DNA from 3 places in the Leptolyngbya sp. NK1-12 genome. Region 3 is predicted to be linked to each of the others. Evidence: predicted binding sites of a transcription regulator. Region 3 holds the regulator's gene; each other region holds the start of a gene.
The links. Region 3 encodes NtcA, which controls nitrogen genes in cyanobacteria. Its sites were predicted from a motif close to TTTGTANNNNNNNNTACAAA; they were not measured.

Region 1: HJG54_RS05795 (circularly permuted type 2 ATP-grasp protein) is a predicted target of NtcA. The motif match lies at 1,285-1,304, and genes of this name have one in related genera.
Region 2: glnA (type I glutamate--ammonia ligase) is a predicted target of NtcA. The motif match lies at 4,309-4,328, and genes of this name have one in related genera.

What each region holds. Positions count from the first base shown of each region.
Region 1 is NZ_CP053586.1:1,449,637-1,455,739, reverse strand. It holds gene HJG54_RS05795 (circularly permuted type 2 ATP-grasp protein) at 1-1,224, opposite strand, end outside; gene HJG54_RS05790 (ABC transporter permease) at 1,678-2,346, shown strand; gene HJG54_RS05785 (hypothetical protein) at 2,324-2,473, shown strand; gene HJG54_RS05780 (hypothetical protein) at 2,543-2,773, opposite strand; gene HJG54_RS05775 (GAF domain-containing sensor histidine kinase) at 2,889-4,223, opposite strand; gene HJG54_RS05770 (ABC transporter permease) at 4,360-5,004, opposite strand; gene HJG54_RS05765 (response regulator transcription factor) at 5,046-5,753, opposite strand.
Region 2 is NZ_CP053586.1:1,911,563-1,917,665, forward strand. It holds gene HJG54_RS07760 (ABC transporter ATP-binding protein) at 1-1,232, shown strand, start outside; gene HJG54_RS07765 (nucleotidyltransferase family protein) at 1,365-2,507, shown strand; gene glnA (type I glutamate--ammonia ligase) at 2,618-4,036, opposite strand; gene apcB (allophycocyanin subunit beta) at 4,784-5,293, shown strand; gene HJG54_RS07780 (glycosyltransferase family 1 protein) at 5,673-6,103, opposite strand, start outside.
Region 3 is NZ_CP053586.1:6,103,776-6,109,878, forward strand. It holds gene prfC (peptide chain release factor 3) at 1-823, shown strand, start outside; gene HJG54_RS26220 (hypothetical protein) at 1,162-1,680, shown strand; gene ntcA (global nitrogen regulator NtcA) at 1,773-2,444, opposite strand; gene fabI (enoyl-ACP reductase FabI) at 2,997-3,797, shown strand; gene HJG54_RS26235 (hypothetical protein) at 4,076-4,285, shown strand; gene hisB (imidazoleglycerol-phosphate dehydratase HisB) at 4,479-5,135, shown strand; gene HJG54_RS26245 (hypothetical protein) at 5,113-6,039, opposite strand; gene HJG54_RS26250 (TldD/PmbA family protein) at 6,099-6,103, opposite strand, start outside.

The DNA of each region.
Region 1 (6,103 bases), 1.9 Mb from region 3:
GGCAATGTAATTGCGCGGCTTTGCCTGGATGCGTCCAGCAAACTCTTCCCGCTGTTCTGGCGTGGCGTGGGGACCCACCAACATGCCGTAGCCTCCCGATTCGCTAGCGGCTTTGACCACGAGTTTATCGAGATTTTGCAGAACATGCTGCTGCTGATCCGCTTCCCAGCAGAGGTAGGTCGGCACATTGGGCAGGATTTGCTCTTCGCCCAGGTAATAGCGAATCATTTGGGGCACATAGGCATAGATTACCTTGTCGTCTGCTACGCCGGTGCCTGGGGCATTAGCAATCGCCAGTCGTCCGGCTCGATACACATCCATAATGCCGGGGACACCAAGCATAGAGTCGGAGCGAAATGTCTGCGGATCCAGAAAATCATCATCAATGCGGCGATAGATCACATCAACCCGCTTCAGCCCGCGGGTGGTGCGCATCTGCAAATAGCCATCCGCCACCACCAAATCCCGGCCTTCAACCAGCTCCACACCCATTTGTTGGGCTAGAAAGGAATGCTCGAAGTAGGCAGAATTGTAGATGCCGGGGGTTAGTACCACCACGGTTGGTTCCGGTAGCCCGGTTGGGGCTAGGTGCAGCAGGGTTTCTAGTAACTGACTGGCATAGTCATCCACCGGCAGAATGTTCATGCGGTTGAACACCTGCGGAAAGGTGGTTTTCATGACGCGCCGATTCTCCAGCACATAGGAGACACCCGAAGGACAGCGCAGATTGTCTTCCAGCACATACCATTGGCCATCGCGGTCGCGCACCAAATCGGTCCCGGTGATGTGGCACCAAACGCCTTGAGAGGGTTTCAACCCCATACAGGGCTTGAGAAAGCCGCTAGCCGATTCAATCAATTCTAAGGGAATCACCCCATCCTTGAGGATTTTTTGATCGCTGTAAATATCAGTCAAAAACAGATTGAGGGCCTCAATTCGCTGCTTTAGTCCGCGTTCTAGCCATTCCCATTCTCGAACTGACAGGATGCGAGGAATGATATCAAATGGCAGGATCCGTTCAGTACCTTGCCTGTCGCTGTAGACATTGAACGTGACGCCGAGCCGGAATAGGGCATTTTGAGCTGCCTGCTGCCGCTGCTGAAGCTCTGCCATTGACATGGAGTTGATTCGCTCAATCAGCAGGGCGGCCTCGGGGCGAGGTTGATCTTTCGCCTCAAACAGCTCGTCGTAATAATCGCCTGGATCGTACTGGTTGAACTGCACCTTGAGATAGGAACGATTAGCTATCGATTAGTAGAAGCTAGACGTTCCCTCCTGCTTCTATCTGTAGCTTAAGATACAAATTGACATTGGAATTGTTGACTGTTAGCCATTACTTGGCCGTTACTTAGCGGCAGGTTGCGCTATCGGGATGTCAGTTGGCAGAAGTTTGAGGCAATCCGAAGCAGCGGTTTAAAAAGCTCCCTACATCCTCCATTCTGGGGGACTTTCTCGAACCGTTGCTGTTCAAAATTTCCTACCAGTGGGATGATAGCCCTGTGGGCATCCCAGAAAAGGGGCAGATCCAAATATTGAGTTGAGGAGCTTGGGATCCACGATATTCAAGCACCAAGCCGTACTCAAAGAATTGAGCCAGACCAATTCCAACTGATAGTTTCCAACTGATAGTTTCCAACTGATATTAGGATCGCTATATCAGATAGCAAATTGATCTACATGGAATACCTGCTGAAGAATCCGGCTACCGTTTGGCAACTGCTGCTGCAACACCTATCAATGACTAGCCTGACGTTGGTGCTGTCGGTGTTGATTGCGTTGCCGTTGGCGCTGTTGATTAGCCGCTACCGGTGGTTAAATGTACCGTTCTTGGGCATTTTAGGCATTCTTTACACGGTGCCGAGCTTAGCTCTAATTATTCTGCTGGTACCGTTTTTCGGGTTGAATGCCTGGTCTGTGATTGCGGCAATGGTGCTCTATGCTCAGGTGATTTTGGTGCGCAGTCTGGTGGTGGGCTTACAATCGATCCAGCCTGCTGTCTTGGAAGCAGCACGAGGCATGGGAATGAGCTATTGGCAACGGTGGTGGCAAATTCAGGTACCACTGATTCTACCGATCTTCTTGGCCGGACTCCGGATTGCAACCGTTGTCACCATTGGCATCGCTACGATTGGAGCTAAATTCGGCGCAGGAGGACTGGGAACCCTATTGTTTGACGGGATTGCCCAAAAACGCGATGACAAAATTTGGCTGGGTGCTATCGTTGTCTCTCTGCTGGCATTGGCGATTAATACAGCTTTCCTGGGATTAGAGTGGGCTGCAAACCCTGCGCGTCGGATTAAACGTTCCTCACTCCAGAAGTTGAATGAAAGCATACAAATGCAATAGTGAGGGCGGCTGGTTTGTCGCAGCAGATGCCTGTGCTCTGATGGCACTGGTAGGCTCACTGGTTCTGCTGGATGCCAGAGAGATGTTGGCGCTACAGGAACGTCTAATCGTCAGGCTGATTACTTAAAACGTATCAAAACGCAATCAAGAAGGTTATTGTGAGTTGCTATGACAGGACTGGATATGTTGTGTTGAATCAATTGGAACTGTAATCATCTACAGTGGGTAGCTGTTTGGTCAGTGTTTCCAACTTTGCTGGTTCTAAGATAATCGGCTGACCAGAACCGTTTTGCCCATCCGGAAATAGCGTTTCATCGTCCCAAGGATCGTCATCCACAATTTCTTGACGAATCCATTCGCGTAATTTGTATAGCCAGGCATTCAGTCTAGAACGAAAGTTGGGTTGGGAACGATCGCTAGGAAGCATAAACTCAAGTCCTTGATTTTCTAGCCAAATCATAGAGCGGATCAATGTCCGTCCTTGAGAAAGCCAATGCACCCGGACAGACTCAATTACCAATGTAGCTCAACTGATTCAGAAATTAATTCGATGCCGTGAGGGGTAGACGTAGCCTGAATACCAGATGGTCTGCGCTGCTTTTAGCCTCAATCGTAGCCCCTATTCGGGTCGTTAGTTTTTTAACCAGCGCCAAACCCAATCCTATGCCCTGCTGTTTGCCGGGAGCGCTACTGGGGAAACGATAGAACTGATCAAAAATACGCTCGCACTCATCGGCTGAGAGCGAAATGCCTGGATTGCAGATCGTTAGGTCTAGCATGGGGGCCGAATTAGGAGGCGAGGGATTCCACAACGCAGCCGAGACTGTGATCGTCCCTCCGGCAAGGGTATATTTGCAGGCGTTGGTCAATAGCTCAGTCAAAATCCGCTCCAGGTCAGCGACATCTGTGGTAAGGGGCGGCAAATCGATTGGAATATCTAGCTCTAGCTGCTGCTTTTGACTATTGGCATAGTCAGCAAAGGGTTCGAGCACATCAGCCACCCAAATGTGGGGGTCAATGGTCGTCAAAACCAAGGGTTCGGTTTCAGACTCAATGCGGGTGAGGGCCAGCAGATTGTCAATTAAGATGATTTCCTGCTGGCTTTCCTGTTGCAATACCGTCAGGTAGAACTGGAGGCCAGGATTGGCTGCCAGCTCAACCCCAATGCGCTGCAATTCCAGCTCTAGCATTTGTACCGCTGTGGCGATCGTGGCAATTGGCGTCCGCAATTCGTGAGAGACCGTAGTGAGAAAATCATCCTTGAGGCGATTCAGTCGAGCTAGCTCTGTTACCTGGGCCTGAGCAGCTTGATAAAGTCGAGCCTGCCGAATAGCAATTGCACATTGGGTGGCAACCTGCTGCACCAGCCAAATTTCTTCGGGTTCAAACCCTTCTGCTCCGACGCGATAGAGCCATAAATCGCCAATTACCTGCTGGTTATCGATGATGGGATGAACTAAAGCAGCGAAGTGCCCTGAAATCCGCCGTACATTGTGGATCTTTTGATCTAGCGGATACCAGCAGCCGTGGACATATTGCCCCTGTAACAACTGACTGTAGACCTCAGGGTAATCCAGCATTGAAACCACCAACCCCTGCACAGGTAGCACTTGCCCTGCTACATATTCATAGGCAACGGTTGAGGTACCGTGCTGCAAATCGTAAATGCCAGTATCGCAACTATCAACTCCCAACCCAATCGCCAACTCCTGCACAGCGGTTTGCAGAATTTGGGCTTCGTCTAGGCTATCGCGGACTTTGTCAGCAATGCTCTGTAGACGATTGCCAAAACCATAGGTTCGCTGCAATTCGTCTTGGCTGTACTTGAACTGACGCAATACCTCATCGAGTATGTTGAGATATATGGCAAGGGACATAGAACCTGGCATGCTGAGCGTTGCGATCAATCATTGATTCTACGCTTTGGTGGTTTTTGAGTGAAATGGTGTTGGCTAAAGGCGCAATCTAAAATACCCAATTGCTGGCTCGTTATTGAGGCCATTATTGAGGCCATTATTGAGGAGGTTGTACCGCCCGCTGGAGCTGACCTAGGGCAATTTCTGCCAGCACTGCCAACAGCGCTACCGGAATGGCTCCCACCAGCAAAATAGCCGGATCGTATTGCGCAAAGCCCAGCACAATGAATCGGCCCAAGCCGCCCGCTCCAATGAAGGCGGCTAAGGTTGCGCTAGCAATCACCTCGATAGTTGCGATTTTGATGCCTGTGATTACAACCGGCAAAGCTAGCGGTACCTCGATCGAGCGGAGGACTTGCCTTTTACTCATACCCATGCCGTAAGCTGCCTCTCGAATCATCGGATCAATACTGCGGAAGGCAACATCGGTGTTGATTAGAATTGGCGGCATCACTAGCAGGGTCAGGGCCACAATCGCCGAACGCACATTCAGGCCAAAGTACGGCACCGAAACAAAAACGAACAGAACCACTAGGCTGGGAATTACCCGCAGGCCATTGAACCCGTTAATCAAGATCGTTGCTGCTGTACGGGAGCGAGCACTCCATAGGCCCAACGGCAATCCCACCACTAGCCCAATCGCCAGCGGCACGAGGACGAGAACCAGATGCTGCTGTAGGGCTGTCAGTAAGGTATTGAAATTGCCGGCTGCGTGCTCGTAGGCGCGGATAAATACATCCATCGGCTTAAAATCGGCTGAGAGAAGTAGCTGAAAGAATTGGCTCAAACTAATGCGTCTTCAAATTTATACCCCACCCCAATCACGGTTTTGACAAAGGTGGGATTGGCCGGATCGGGTTCGATTTTTTTGCGTAGCCGGGCCACATGGGTATCCACTACCCGCTCATCACCATAGAAATCGCTGCCCCACAGCCGCTCGATCAGCTGGGTTCGATTCCAGACCCGTCCAGGATAGCTGAGAAAGGTAGTCAGTAAATCGAACTCTAGCGTTGTCAGGTCCAGCGTTTCGGAGTCTTGGCCATCGAGCTGCCGGTGCGCTACCCGCTGATCTACATCCACTGCAAAATGGGGCGTTTGAAACACGCGGCTCTGTCCACCTTGGCGGAGGGTGCGGCGCAGTAGGGCACGGACTCGCGCCACCAGCTCACGCGGGCTAAACGGCTTGACCAGGTAGTCATCGGCTCCGGTCGAGAGGCCAATAATCCGGTCAATCTCTTCCCCTTTGGCAGTCAGCATCAAGATAAATGGATCCTTGTTGCCAGGTTTTTGGCGAATGCGGGCACAGACTTCTAGGCCATCTAAGCCCGGAATCATCAAATCGAGAATAATCAGATCGGGCTGTTGTTCTTGAAAAATTTGCAGTGCCGTCACGCCATCGCGACAAGTGCGACAGGTGAAGCCTTCTTTTTCTAAATAGAGCTGGATCAGCTGAGCAATTTCAGCTTCGTCTTCCACGATCAAGATTTGCATGACTTGTCTGCTTTCAGAAATCCAAGTCTATAGTGACATACGAGGGTCATGCATCTGTTGGATCCGGCCAATTGCTCTGGCCAATTGCTCTGGCCAATGGATCCGATCAATGGATTTGGCCAATGGATCCGGCCAATGCGACCTGATCCAAACTGGGCTGGGTCAAATTTAACAAAATCTTGACAAATAACTAGCAGATGACGCATTTTACTGAGGTTAGGGGATGCATTCGTTGCTTTGCTGCTGTTTCCTATTGAGACTCTGTTGCTTCAATTGCTGTTTAAATTCTGGTTCTTTGAGTGGACCTGCCATCAGCTCGATCGGTTTGGCCTCTTAGTCCAAATCATTCG
Region 2 (6,103 bases), 2.4 Mb from region 3:
AGCAAACCACAACCGATCGCCGTCGCCTGCAATACTATGAACTGCTGCTGACCAACAATGCTCCAGCGGCAGAAATTCGGGTATTCAATCTGGGACCTTACTTTGAATCTGCCTATCAGCGGTTGCGACGGCGGCTGCGACGGGAGCGGATGCAATTAGCCAAGCAACAAAGCCTAGGACGGATCGGGGCTGCGACACTTGCCCTAGTCCTCTCAGGCGGAGCACTGCTGTGGATGGGGCGGCAGGTTCTGCTAGGGGCTTTAACCTTAGGTGATCTGGCGCTGTTTTATCAAGCATTCAACAAAGGGCAAGGGTTAATGCGCTCGGTACTCAGCCATCTGGGGCAGATCTACAACAACAGCCTCTTTCTCAGCAATCTGTTTGAGTTTCTCAAGCTAGAGTCTCAAACGAACTTGCTTCCTGCAGACCCACCTCCAGTCGAGCTTTCGCCAATCCAAATTCAGCAGAGCGTCCGGTTTCGGAATGTGCGCTTTCGCTATCCGGGCAGCGATCGCCCGGTGTTAGACCAGTTCAACCTCACCCTACCGGTTGGTAAAGTCGTTGCAATTGTGGGTGACAACGGCGCCGGCAAAAGCACGCTCGTGAAGCTGCTCTGTCGCTTCTATGACCCTGAAGCGGGTGCGATTGAACTAGACGGTACCGACATCAGAACCTTTCCGCAGGCTGAACTACAGCGGTTGATTACGGTTCTATTTCAGTTCCCAATTCCCTACTTTGTTACCGCAGCAGAAAATATTGCCCTGGGCGATCAAACCGTTCCTGCCACCGCCGCCGCGATTGAAGCAGCCGCTCGCAGTGCTGGCATTCACGAACGCATCGGATACTTACCCCAAGGCTATGACACCCTTATGGGCAAGTGGTTTCCGGGCGGAGTGGATCTGAGCGGCGGTGAATGGCAACGGCTGGCGCTGGCACGCGCCTTTTTCCGCCGTGCCCCCCTCATCATTCTGGATGAGCCAACAAGCGCAATGGATCCTTGGGCAGAAGCCGACTGGCTAGACCGATTTCGGCAATTGGCGAATGGGCGCACCGCTCTCGTGATTACCCATCGCTTCACCTTGGCCATGCGGGCAGACGTGATCCATGTGATGCGGCAAGGGCAGATTGTGGAATCGGGCAATCATCAGGAGCTACTACAGCAGGGAGGACTGTATGCCCAATCCTGGAAAGCACAAATGGAAGCTTGTCCTCCGGCTCCCATCCGAAATTAACTCTCAATATAGTAAAAATGACACTAGACTCAGGTTTAACAGATTCATCAACGCCAGAAGCTGCAGAGGAGTAGTGGTGACCCGTGCCGTTCTGATGCCCAATGAGGTAGAAAAAGCCAAACGTTGATGACCATGGAAGAATACTCTGAAATCAAGCTTTTGCTGTGCTGTGCTCGTGTGCAAATGGACGCAACCACAGCAGCTCAGATTCCCGCCCTCCTCCAAGCTGGCATTGATTGGGATTTGCTGCTGCAAATAGCAGTGCAGCATGGCGTGGCACCCTTGCTGTATTGGAGTGTTAAGTCTGCCTGCCCAGATGCGGTTCCCCCTGCGATTCTCCAACGACTGCAGCGCCTGTTCCACATCAATGCCCAGCAAAACCTGCTGCTGACCCAGGAACTGCTGCGGCTCCTCAGCCTATTTGAAGCTGAGCAAATTCCGGTTTTGCCGTTTAAAGGTCCAATTCTTGCCCTAACCGTTTACAAAAACCTTTCGCTGCGCCAGATCACCGATCTGGATCTGCTGGTGGATAAGTCGCATCGCTCTCAAGCAATCGAACTGTTGATGGCGCAAGGCTATAACCTCCGGATTGAGGTGCCTTGGGAAACCCATCTGATTCGAGAAAACGAACTGTATAACATCGATTTACACTCAACCCTGGCTCCCAAACACCTCTCCTATCCACTGCAAAATCGAGAGGTGTGGCTGCATCTGGAACCTGGCTTGATTGGTGGAAAGCCTGTGAAGATGCTCACTCCCGAAATGGATCTCTTGATGCTGTGCCTGCATGGCACCAAGGAAGGCTGGCACCATTTGAACCGCATTTGCGATGTAGCGGAACTGGTGCGAACCAAGCCGCTGAACTGGCAGTTGTTGCAGCAGCAGACCGAACAGTGGGGAATGCGCCGACTCATCAGCCTAGGGCTATTGCTGGCTCACGACCTTTTGCAGGTAAGCCTACCGCAACCAGCAGCAGAGTGGATCGCTCGCGATCGGACAATGGGTTGTTTGGCTAGGAGTGTTAAGCAAACGCTGTTCAGTCCTGCCACTGGGCGAATTGGTGAAGTGGAGCGGAGCTTGTTCCACATCCGCACGCGGGAGCGGTTCCAGGATCAGTTTTGGAGCTGGTGGGGGTTGATGGAGCATTCAGGTTGGATTAAACCGACTGCTGAGGATCAAGCTTTCGTGCCATTGCCCCCTGCCCTTTCCTCGCTCTATTACCTGATTCGCCCATTCCGGGTGCTGAGAAAGTATGGAACAACGCTGCTCCGGTGATAGGGCATTCATCACCGCTCATCACCAAAAAGGAGCAAGGGGATAGCAACCACCCTGCTCCTCAAAAAACCTTCTGAGTTTCTAGCAAAACTCAGATTAGCAATCCCAACCTAGCAGTCATAGTAGAGCGCAAACTCGTAGGGGTGAGGCCGCAGCCGCATCGGGTTCACCTCGTTGTCGAGCTTGTACTGAATCCAGGTGTTGATCAGGTCTTCGGTAAAGACGCCGCCGGTGGTCAAGAAGTCATGATCTTTCTCGAGGCACTCCAGCGCATCTTCTAGCGATCCTGGCGTAGAAGGAATCTTCGCCAATTCTTCGGGGCTGAGGTCGTAGATGTCCACATCCAGCGGTTCGCCCGGATCGATCTGGTTCTTGATCCCATCGATACCGGCGCAGAGCATAGCGGCAAAGGCCAGGTAGGGGTTCGAGGTAGCATCCGGACAGCGGAACTCCAGACGTTTTGCCTTCGGGTTCGAGCCAGACAAGGGAATCCGCACCGAAGCTGAACGGTTGCCCTGCGAGTAAGCCAAGTTCACTGGAGCTTCAAAGCCTGGAACGAGGCGCTTGTAGGAGTTGGTGGTGGGGTTGGTGAAGGCGAGCAGAGCTGGAGCATGCTTCAGGATGCCGCCGATGTACCACAGCGCCATCTGGCTCAGGCCGGCATACTTGTCGCCACCGAACAGAGGCTGCCCATCCTTCCAGATTGACTGGTGCGTGTGCATCCCCGAACCGTTGTCGTTGAAGACTGGTTTGGGCATGAAGGTAACGGTTTTGCCGTACTTGCGGGCTACATTCTTGATGCAGTACTTGTAGATCATCAAGTTGTCAGCAGACTTGACCAGCGTATCGAAGCGGATGCCCAATTCGCACTGACCACCTGTTGCTACTTCATGGTGATGCTTTTCAATCGGTACACCGCACTCAGCCATCGTCAGCAGCATCTCACTGCGCATGTCCTGGGAGGTGTCGGTGGGAGCAACAGGGAAGTAGCCCTCCTTGTAGCGAGGCTTGTAGCCCAGGTTGCCGCCCTCTTCCTTGCGGCCCGAATTCCAGCGGCCTTCGACTGAATCGACGTAGTAGTAGCCTTCGTGCTGGTTTTGGTCGAACCGGACATCATCAAAGATGAAGAACTCGGCTTCAGGACCAAAGAAGGCAGTATCGCCAATGCCGCTGGCGGTAAGGTAGTCGAGGGCTTTTTGGGCGATCACGCGCGGGCAGCGAGAATAAGGTTCACCAGTCCGGGGTTCCTTAATGCTGCAAATGAAGCTCATGGTCGGCTCTTTCATGAACGGATCGATCCAAGCTGTGTCCGGATCGAGCACCATCGACATGTCCGACTCGTTGATGGCTTTCCAACCGCGGATACTGGAGCCATCAAACGCCACACCATCGACAAAGCTGCTTTCATCAATTTGGTTTTCGTAGACCGTCAAATGCTGCCAAATTCCCGGCAGGTCAATAAACTTGAGGTCAATCAGCTTGATGCCCTTCTCTTTAATCAAGCTCAAGACTTCTTGGGGGGTTGCCATGACTACTCCTTAAACAATCTCTTAGGCTGTCTCTTGATATGCACGCTTACTCGCAGAGAGTATTTACTCAAAGGGAGTAAAAATATTGGGCTGGCGCTTGGATTTGCACTGAAGCCGATCGTTGAAGCCAATATGATATAGATGCGACTTTACCCCATTGATTCAGCAGCAGCTCTCGACTCAGCGATTACCTTGCTCCAGCAGGAGGAAACATCCTCAACGAACCGGACTTCAATTCACCTGAATCATCCTAGGAACAGGCTTACACAGATTTTGTATTCAAAACTACAAATCAATCTTTTTACTTGATTAAACTTGCTCAATGGGTTATTGACCTAATCTGCCAAGTGGTACTGCCGGATGTGTAGGAGCGGTTGTTTAGCGCCTCAGCTGGTTGTAAATCGAGGTTTTGTGGCTTGCAGAACCGATGGCGCTGCTGTAACTACTCGTGAATCCCCAGGCTTACCAAGACAGTTAAGATAAGAATCTTTACAGTTCTTGGCTTGCTTCTCAGGTTTGGACGCAATTCTGTCAAACGCTGCATGATAAACTAAATGGCGATTGCCAGTCTTCATGTAGCCACATGTAAGGCATTAAAAATTAGGTCAGGGGGCAGGCATCTTGTCTGCGGTGGGCAAGGCGCTCATACTACAGCATCCCCGCTGATTTTTAATTTGTCTATGGCCTACAGGCAATCAAGACATAGTAAACAGACTACTGATAACAAAACTTGGGAGACGAAATCTGATGCGGGATGCGGTGACCAGCCTGATTAAAAACTACGACAGCACCGGTCGATATCTCGATCGCAACGCCCTGGATTCTCTGAAATCTTATTTTGAGAGTGGTACAGCTCGTGTGCAAGCAGCAGCCGTAATCAATGGTAATGCCGCTGCCATCGTCAAGCAGGCAGCGTTACGTCTGTTTGAGGATATTCCAGAGCTAATTCGTCCGGGTGGAAACGCTTATACCACTCGTCGCTATGCGGCCTGCCTACGCGATATGGACTATTACCTGCGCTACGCTAGCTATGCCCTAGTGGCAGGCAATACCGATGTGCTGGATGAGCGGGTGCTCTACGGTCTGAGGGAAACCTACAACTCACTGGGTGTACCGATTGGTCCGACCGTTGTTGGTATCCAGATTATGAAAGATATCGTTAGGGAACGAGTCGCTGAGGCCGGAATTGCCACCGATGCCTATCTGGATGAACCCTTCGACTACCTGACTCGCGAACTGAGCGAAACGGACGTTTAGACGAGCGAGTTGAATTAGCTAAATCAATTCATAACAATTCATGACAGGGATGCCAAAATAGGCCCCTGTTTTTTGTTGATTAAGGTTTTTTATTATGGGTCAGTTGAAACCTGAAACTCGGCATCTCTGCCACGTTATAGGCTTGGGATGATGCCATTAAAGCTGATCGAGCTGTTGTTTCAGTTCCTCCAGTTTCACATCAATTGCAGCACAGCTAAAACGAGGTTTTGAGGAATCAGAATCAGGAAGCTGAGGAGCAAAACCTAGTAACTGTGCTTTTATTGCTGCCAGTTCTGCATCAATATCACTGCCTGACTCTAGCATTGCCTAGACTGACCTAATCATGTGGATGGTTTGCCGAAGCTTAAGTATCCGAAGCTTAAGTATCCAATGCTGTGCGATAGGCGTAATGCAGCCGCTTGATGTAGTTCTCCATGCTAAACCGCTCCGCGTTAAGCCGACCTGCTTCGACGAGACTCTGCCGCAGATCCCTGTCGCCCAACAGAGTTTCGAGCTGCTTCGTAATATCCTTAACGCTGTAGGGATCGGCATAGAGGGCCGCATCTCCGCAGATTTCGGGTAAACAGGAGACGTTGGAGGTAATCACCGGGCAGCCGAAGTTCATCGCTTCTAGAGGCGGCAGACCAAACCCTTCGTAGAGGGAGGGAAAGACCAGACAATAGGCTCCGCTGAACAGATAGCGCAGGCTCTCCATCGTCACATATTCCAGCAGTTTCACCTTTTTCGTCGATTCTTTGTCATCGCTCAAGAATTGGGCCTTGCCCAGCTCATCTTCCCAGAGCCAACCCT
Region 3 (6,103 bases):
GCTGTTCTTGACTGCTTTTCTCGACTATGCGCTGAAACCCGCATCTCGCCGCAGCACGATTGGCGAAATTCAACCAACCCATCCAGACTTTTCGGGGTTTGTCTTCAAGCTGCAAGCCAATATGGACCCCAAACATCGGGACCGGATTGCCTTTATCCGCGTCTGCTCTGGCAAGTTCGAGAAGGATATGGTGGTGAACCATGCCCGCTCCGGCAAAACCGTGCGGCTCTCTCACCCCCAAAAGCTGTTTGGTCAGGATCGGGAATCGTTGGCCGAAGCCTATCCAGGTGACGTGATTGGCTTGAATAACCCCGGCGTATTTGCAATTGGCGATACGATTTATAACGGCCAAAAGCTGGAGTACGAAGGCATTCCTATGTTCTCGCCAGAGCTGTTTGCCTATTTGCGCAATCCTAACCCCTCAAAGTTCAAGCAATTCCGCAAGGGGGTGAATGAACTGCGCGAAGAAGGAGCGGTACAAATCATGTACTCTGCCGACGAATCGAAGCGGGATCCAATCTTGGCGGCGGTGGGTCAGCTTCAGTTTGAGGTGGTGCAGTTCCGCTTGCAGAATGAATATGGCGTGGAAACTCTGCTCGATCCGCTGCCCTATAGCGTTGCCCGTTGGGTGGAGGGCGGTTGGGAAGCCTTGCAAAAGGTAGGCCGTTTATTCAACACGGTTGCCGTTAAAGATAGCTGGGGCCGTCCGGTGCTGCTGTTTCGTAATGAGTGGAATTGTCAGCAGGTGGAAGGCGAGCACCCAGAGCTAAAGCTGAAGAAGGTGGCTCCGGTGGTGTCAGGTCAGGAGCCGGAAGCGCTTTAGAAAAAGCTAGGAGTCAGGAGTGGGGTTTGCTGTAGGGCAACGGTTAGCGGAGCATCAACGGGCAAACTCGCTGGTGCAGGAGTAGGTAATGTTCTGACTCCCGGCTCCTGCGGCCCTTTTCATGACTGATCAGCCTGCTATAGCTTTTTCCACTCTGGTAAGGTACGAGGGGTGTGGGGGCTTCGCCCCCACGTAGGGGCACGGCCCCTGCACCCTATTTTTTGTACTTCATTAGCCTGGAAAAGGCTGTATTACAAGTCTGAAGTTTTTGTTAATCCTACCTAGAAGGCGCGAACGGCCCTCCTATAGTTGAAAACGTTACAGGATATTGCTGAATCATGACTAATCGTAATAATCTGCTTCGCAACATCTTAGTGGGTGCTGGCATTGCTACCGTCGGCGCAATTGGCACCAAAGCCGCGGTTGATTACTTCAAGAATCGGGGTGAGGAAGATGTCCCGGATGAAAGCCAGGGTGATCAACTGCCTGCTTCTGCCGCAGAAGTGGCCTATGCCAAAGTCCAAGACGCCTCGCTGCAAAAATTCCTCGATGTTAGCTTTGGCGAACCAGGCCGCTATGTTCCCAATCGTCCAGCCAAGGTGTTCGACTACCAGGGCAAGCAGTACATGGTGGTTTGGGCACGCGACAATAAGAAAAACAAAAACCAAATGCTGGCCTTTATTTACACACCCGAAGGCCGCAAGATGATTGCCAGCGTTGGCTATACCAATCAGGAAACCGATTACAACATCAACTTGGGCAGCACTCCCTTTGCTGTAGAGGTAAAAGGGCAGAAACTGACCAGTGGCCAGGGCAAAACCAAAGGCGCTGATGAGGTTGACTTTGTGCTTGCTTAACTGACTTGAAAGATTTGCAAAGTTTGAAGATATAAGGCTAACTAAGCCCTCCTGCCCCCCAATTTGGGGGGTTTCTATCACTCAAAGCTTACCTAAGTGAACTGCTGACTCAGGGTGACTGGATTGTGAACGGTAATCTTTTTCTTATGAATGGAAATCATTTTGTCTTGCCGCAAGTCGCCTAGCAGCCGCGTTACTGTTACTCGCGTCGAGCCAATTGCCTCTGCAATCGCCTGGTGGGAAAGTTTGAGATCGATGGTGATGCCATCCTGAGCAGGAACACCAAAATCGCGGCAGAGAATTAGCAAAAAGCTAACTAGACGGGAACCCATATCCCGATGCGCCAAGGTTTCGATCATCATCTCAGTCTGCAGGATGCGAGACGACAAACCCTGCAGCATGATCATCGACAGCTCTGGGTTATCCTTGAGCGCCTTCTCAACCTGCTCAATGGGTACTGAAAGCAACTCCACGGGCGTAAAGGCAACAGCGTGGTAGAAGCGGTCGGCGCGGTGCCCGGTAATCAGAGAGAGTACGCCAAAGACGCTATTCTCGCGCAGCAAGGCTACGGTAATCTCTTCCCCAGCTTCGTAAACCCTAGAGAGTTTGACCGCCCCTCGCATCAGGAAGTAAACCCGTTCCGCTGGATCACCTGGAAAGAAGATGGTTTTGCCGCGCTCGTAAGTCTCTACGACAGGCGGGAAGGCACCACCGCTCAACTGACGGAATACATTTGCTAACGGTCTATCTTGCAACGCTACCATGCCTTTATCCCTAGCCTATTATCGTGAGCCTGTATGAGCCTGTAGTTGTAATAACCCCCGAAGCGCTCTTCGTACTTATTTACGCTTACTACCAGTTTTTAGCCAGAACTCTTAGGATAAATTGTGCTGCATAACACAATCATACTGTGATAGAACTCTGACTTTAAAACACTAAACTTAAGAATGCGATAGTTTTTTGTAGCAAGAATTACACAATGCTGAAATCTCAGACCAGAATGCTATTTGCTGAGATATTTTCAGAATTTTTTCTGAGTAATGAAAATAGAGCATAGCCGTTCAACCCAAAAGTTGCAAGGCAGTAGAACTTAAACCCCTGCTACTGCCTCTGGCAACGCTACATCTGGGCAACATCGGTTCACAAGACTTCCACAGCAGCAAGCTACAAAACTACACACCATGCCTAAGCAAAGACTAACGCCCAGCGTACAGGCTATGTCGCCAAAACTCAAAACTTAAAACTCCCTCACCAGTTTCTTTCCGTCCCCGTTTTTCAGTATTCTTGAGACGCCAAACGACATTGGGTGAAGGGTCATGTTGAATTTGTCTGGAAAAAATGCCCTGGTGACAGGAATCGCTAACAACCGCTCAATCGCTTGGGGAATTGCCCAACAGCTTCACGCCGCAGGAGCCAATCTGGGTATTACCTATCTGCCTGATGAAAAGGGCCGCAACGAAAAGAAAGTGGCAGATTTGGTAGAACCGCTCCAACCCAGTTTGTACCTCCCCTGTGATGTGCAGAATGAAGCTCAGATGCAGGAAACATTCGAGGTGATTCAGGATAAGTGGGGCCGCTTAGATATTTTGATTCACTGCCTTGCGTTTGCTAGCAAAGATGCCTTGAGCGGTGACTTCAGCAGCGTATCGCGTCAAGATTTCTCTCTAGCAATCGAAGTGAGCGCCTATTCGCTGGTCAGCCTCAGTCGCTATGCGAAGCCATTAATGACCGAGGGCGGCAGCATTCTCACTCTCAGCTATTTGGGCGGCGTGCGAGTGATCCCCAACTACAACACGATGGGGATCGCAAAAGCAGCGCTGGAAATGAATGTGCGCTACCTCGCGGCTGAACTGGGACCGCAAAAGGTACGAGTCAATGCGATCTCGGCTGGCCCAATTCGCACGCTAGCCTCTTCTGCCGTGGGTGGCATTCTAGACATGATTCACCATGTGGAACGGGCGGCTCCGCTGCGGCGTACCGTTACGCAACTGGAAGTTGGCAATGCAGCCGCATTTCTGTGCAGCGATCTGGCTAGCGGCATTACCGGGCAGATCCTCTACGTAGATGCGGGCTACGAAATTATGGGCATGTCTGAGCCTGCAAAAGCTGAGGAATAAGCTGAATTGCCTGAATTGATGGAACTGCGCCTGCCTGTCGTTGCTCTGAAGCCAGAGCGTTTTTTGCGGAAACTACTGAGCTACTGGTTTGACCAGACGTAACGATTCGTGAAATCACGGCAGAACAGAGGTCAATTTTTCGGTATTCTCCAGGAAGCTTGGCAGAACTTGATCAAACAAAATCGGTGATTCTAGCCTTACTCCTCAGCGAATGCAAGTGGTTTGATCGAGTTAACAGATGCAAGTTAACAGGCGTAAGCATCAAGGAATTCAGCAGCATGGTACTCTACATCACTGGCGCGCTTCTTGTCTTTGGCGTTTCATTTCGTGCCTTTTGGAAGGACACTTCTACACCCAAAACCGATCGCCTCTCCTGGATGGTTTTGATTATTGCTACACTCTTTTGGCCGCTAGTTTTGCCTTCCATTATCCGCAAGAAGCTCGCCAAATCGACAGCTACCCCGCTTAAGGCCCAATTGTCTCAGTAGCAGGGTTAATCTCAGTAGCAGGGTTATCGTCCAAGCAATCCCTACCCTAAGAATTGGTCACGTCAAATGGTTTACGTCACTCTGGTCTGAGTGGCGTTTTTTTGTCAGATGCTGAGGCAAAATAGAGATCTTGCAGAAAACTTTTGCAGAAACTTTTGCAGAAAATCTTGTAGCCATTCTTCGGCATCTCACCATGCAGACTCGCGACTCTCGCACCAACCTTCCCGACAATCAGCCTGCTTCGCGTCAGTTAGAATTTCCTAGCCGCACTGCTTCAGTCCATCGGGTTACCGGAGAAACGAATGTGCAGGTCAGCCTGAATCTAGACGGGCAAGGAAGCTGCATTGCCAAAACCGGCATTCCGTTTCTGGACCACATGCTGCATCAAATTTCGTCGCATGGGTTAATTGACCTAGACGTGCAGGCAACAGGTGACATCGAGATTGACGATCACCACACGAATGAGGATGTCGGGATCACGCTGGGGCAGGCATTGACCAAAGCGTTGGGCGATCGCAAAGGCATTGTCCGCTTTGGGCATTTTGTTGCACCCTTGGACGAAGCGCTGGTGCAAGTATCGCTGGATTTTTCTGGCCGCCCTCACCTCAGCTATGGGCTACAGATTCCCACCGAGCGGGTCGGTACCTACGACACCCAACTGGTACGCGAGTTTTTTGTAGCGGTGGTGAATCATGCCCAGATGACGCTCCACATCCGCCAGCTCGATGGCATCAATTCCCATCACATCATTGAAGCAACCTTCAAGGCGTTTGCTCGCGCTATGCGTATGGCAGTGGAAATTGACCCCCGGCGGGCGCAAACCATTCCTAGCTCGAAGGGAGTGCTGTAGACCGCTGATTCTGTCCAACCCTTGGCTGGTAATCGATTAGCAAAGCTGGAAATAGGGCCGCGATTAGCCGTACTCGCAGACGATGGTAGGCTAGAGAAATCCGCCTACTCCCGACTCGTCGAAGTCGCCCGACTCGCGTTTTGGGCGCTTGCTCGATCTGGGACTGTTCCCGAAAATAGTGCGCTTTTGCGTCTGGTGTGGATTGCCCTTTGCGAATCCGGATCGTTTCAATTCGGTCGTCAAAAAAATCCAGTCCCGCCATTTCGCTGTGGTGAACTGGAAAGCCACTCTTCACGGCGGCCAGCGCCATCGCGTAGGTGGGATGCTGGTGCAGTCCCAAAGTATCGGCGTAGATCGCCAATTCGCCCCACAACCGCAGAAATTCCTGTTCCCGTCCGGCTTGGGCCGTTACCACAAACAAAAACTCGTTGATGAACTTCACGTCAGGCGCATATAAATCCACATCTACTTTGCGGGCCATCGCTTCAATGATTTGCTTTTTGCGCTGACTACTAGCTGATGGGTTGGGCCGCTCGAACTGCTCCTGCCAGTGTTTCCGCAACTCACCGCAACTGCGAGCCGTTAAACCGGGCGCAAAGGTCAACGCTGGCACTGGCGCACAGATTCGCACATCCGCATCCAGGTACATCACCGCATCGGCCAAGCGGAGGGCTTGCTGCAGGGCAAATCGGCGTTCATGATAGGCCTGTACCCCGCGACACCAATGCTGAACAGCGATCACGTTGGCATGGTCGCGAAACCGTTCTGGCAAGTCGGTGAGGATCAGAAACGGCTGATTGGGCGCAAACTGGCGCAGATCGGCAGCCAGCAGTTGGGCAAGCCGCACATATTTATCACCAAAGGCGGCAGTGCAAAAGCAGAACTGGGAGTTGGATTGGGCCATACGGAAGGATGCTCGTCTCGATAGAAGTCGTCTCGATCAGAGTTCCCCAAAGCCAAAACTCACT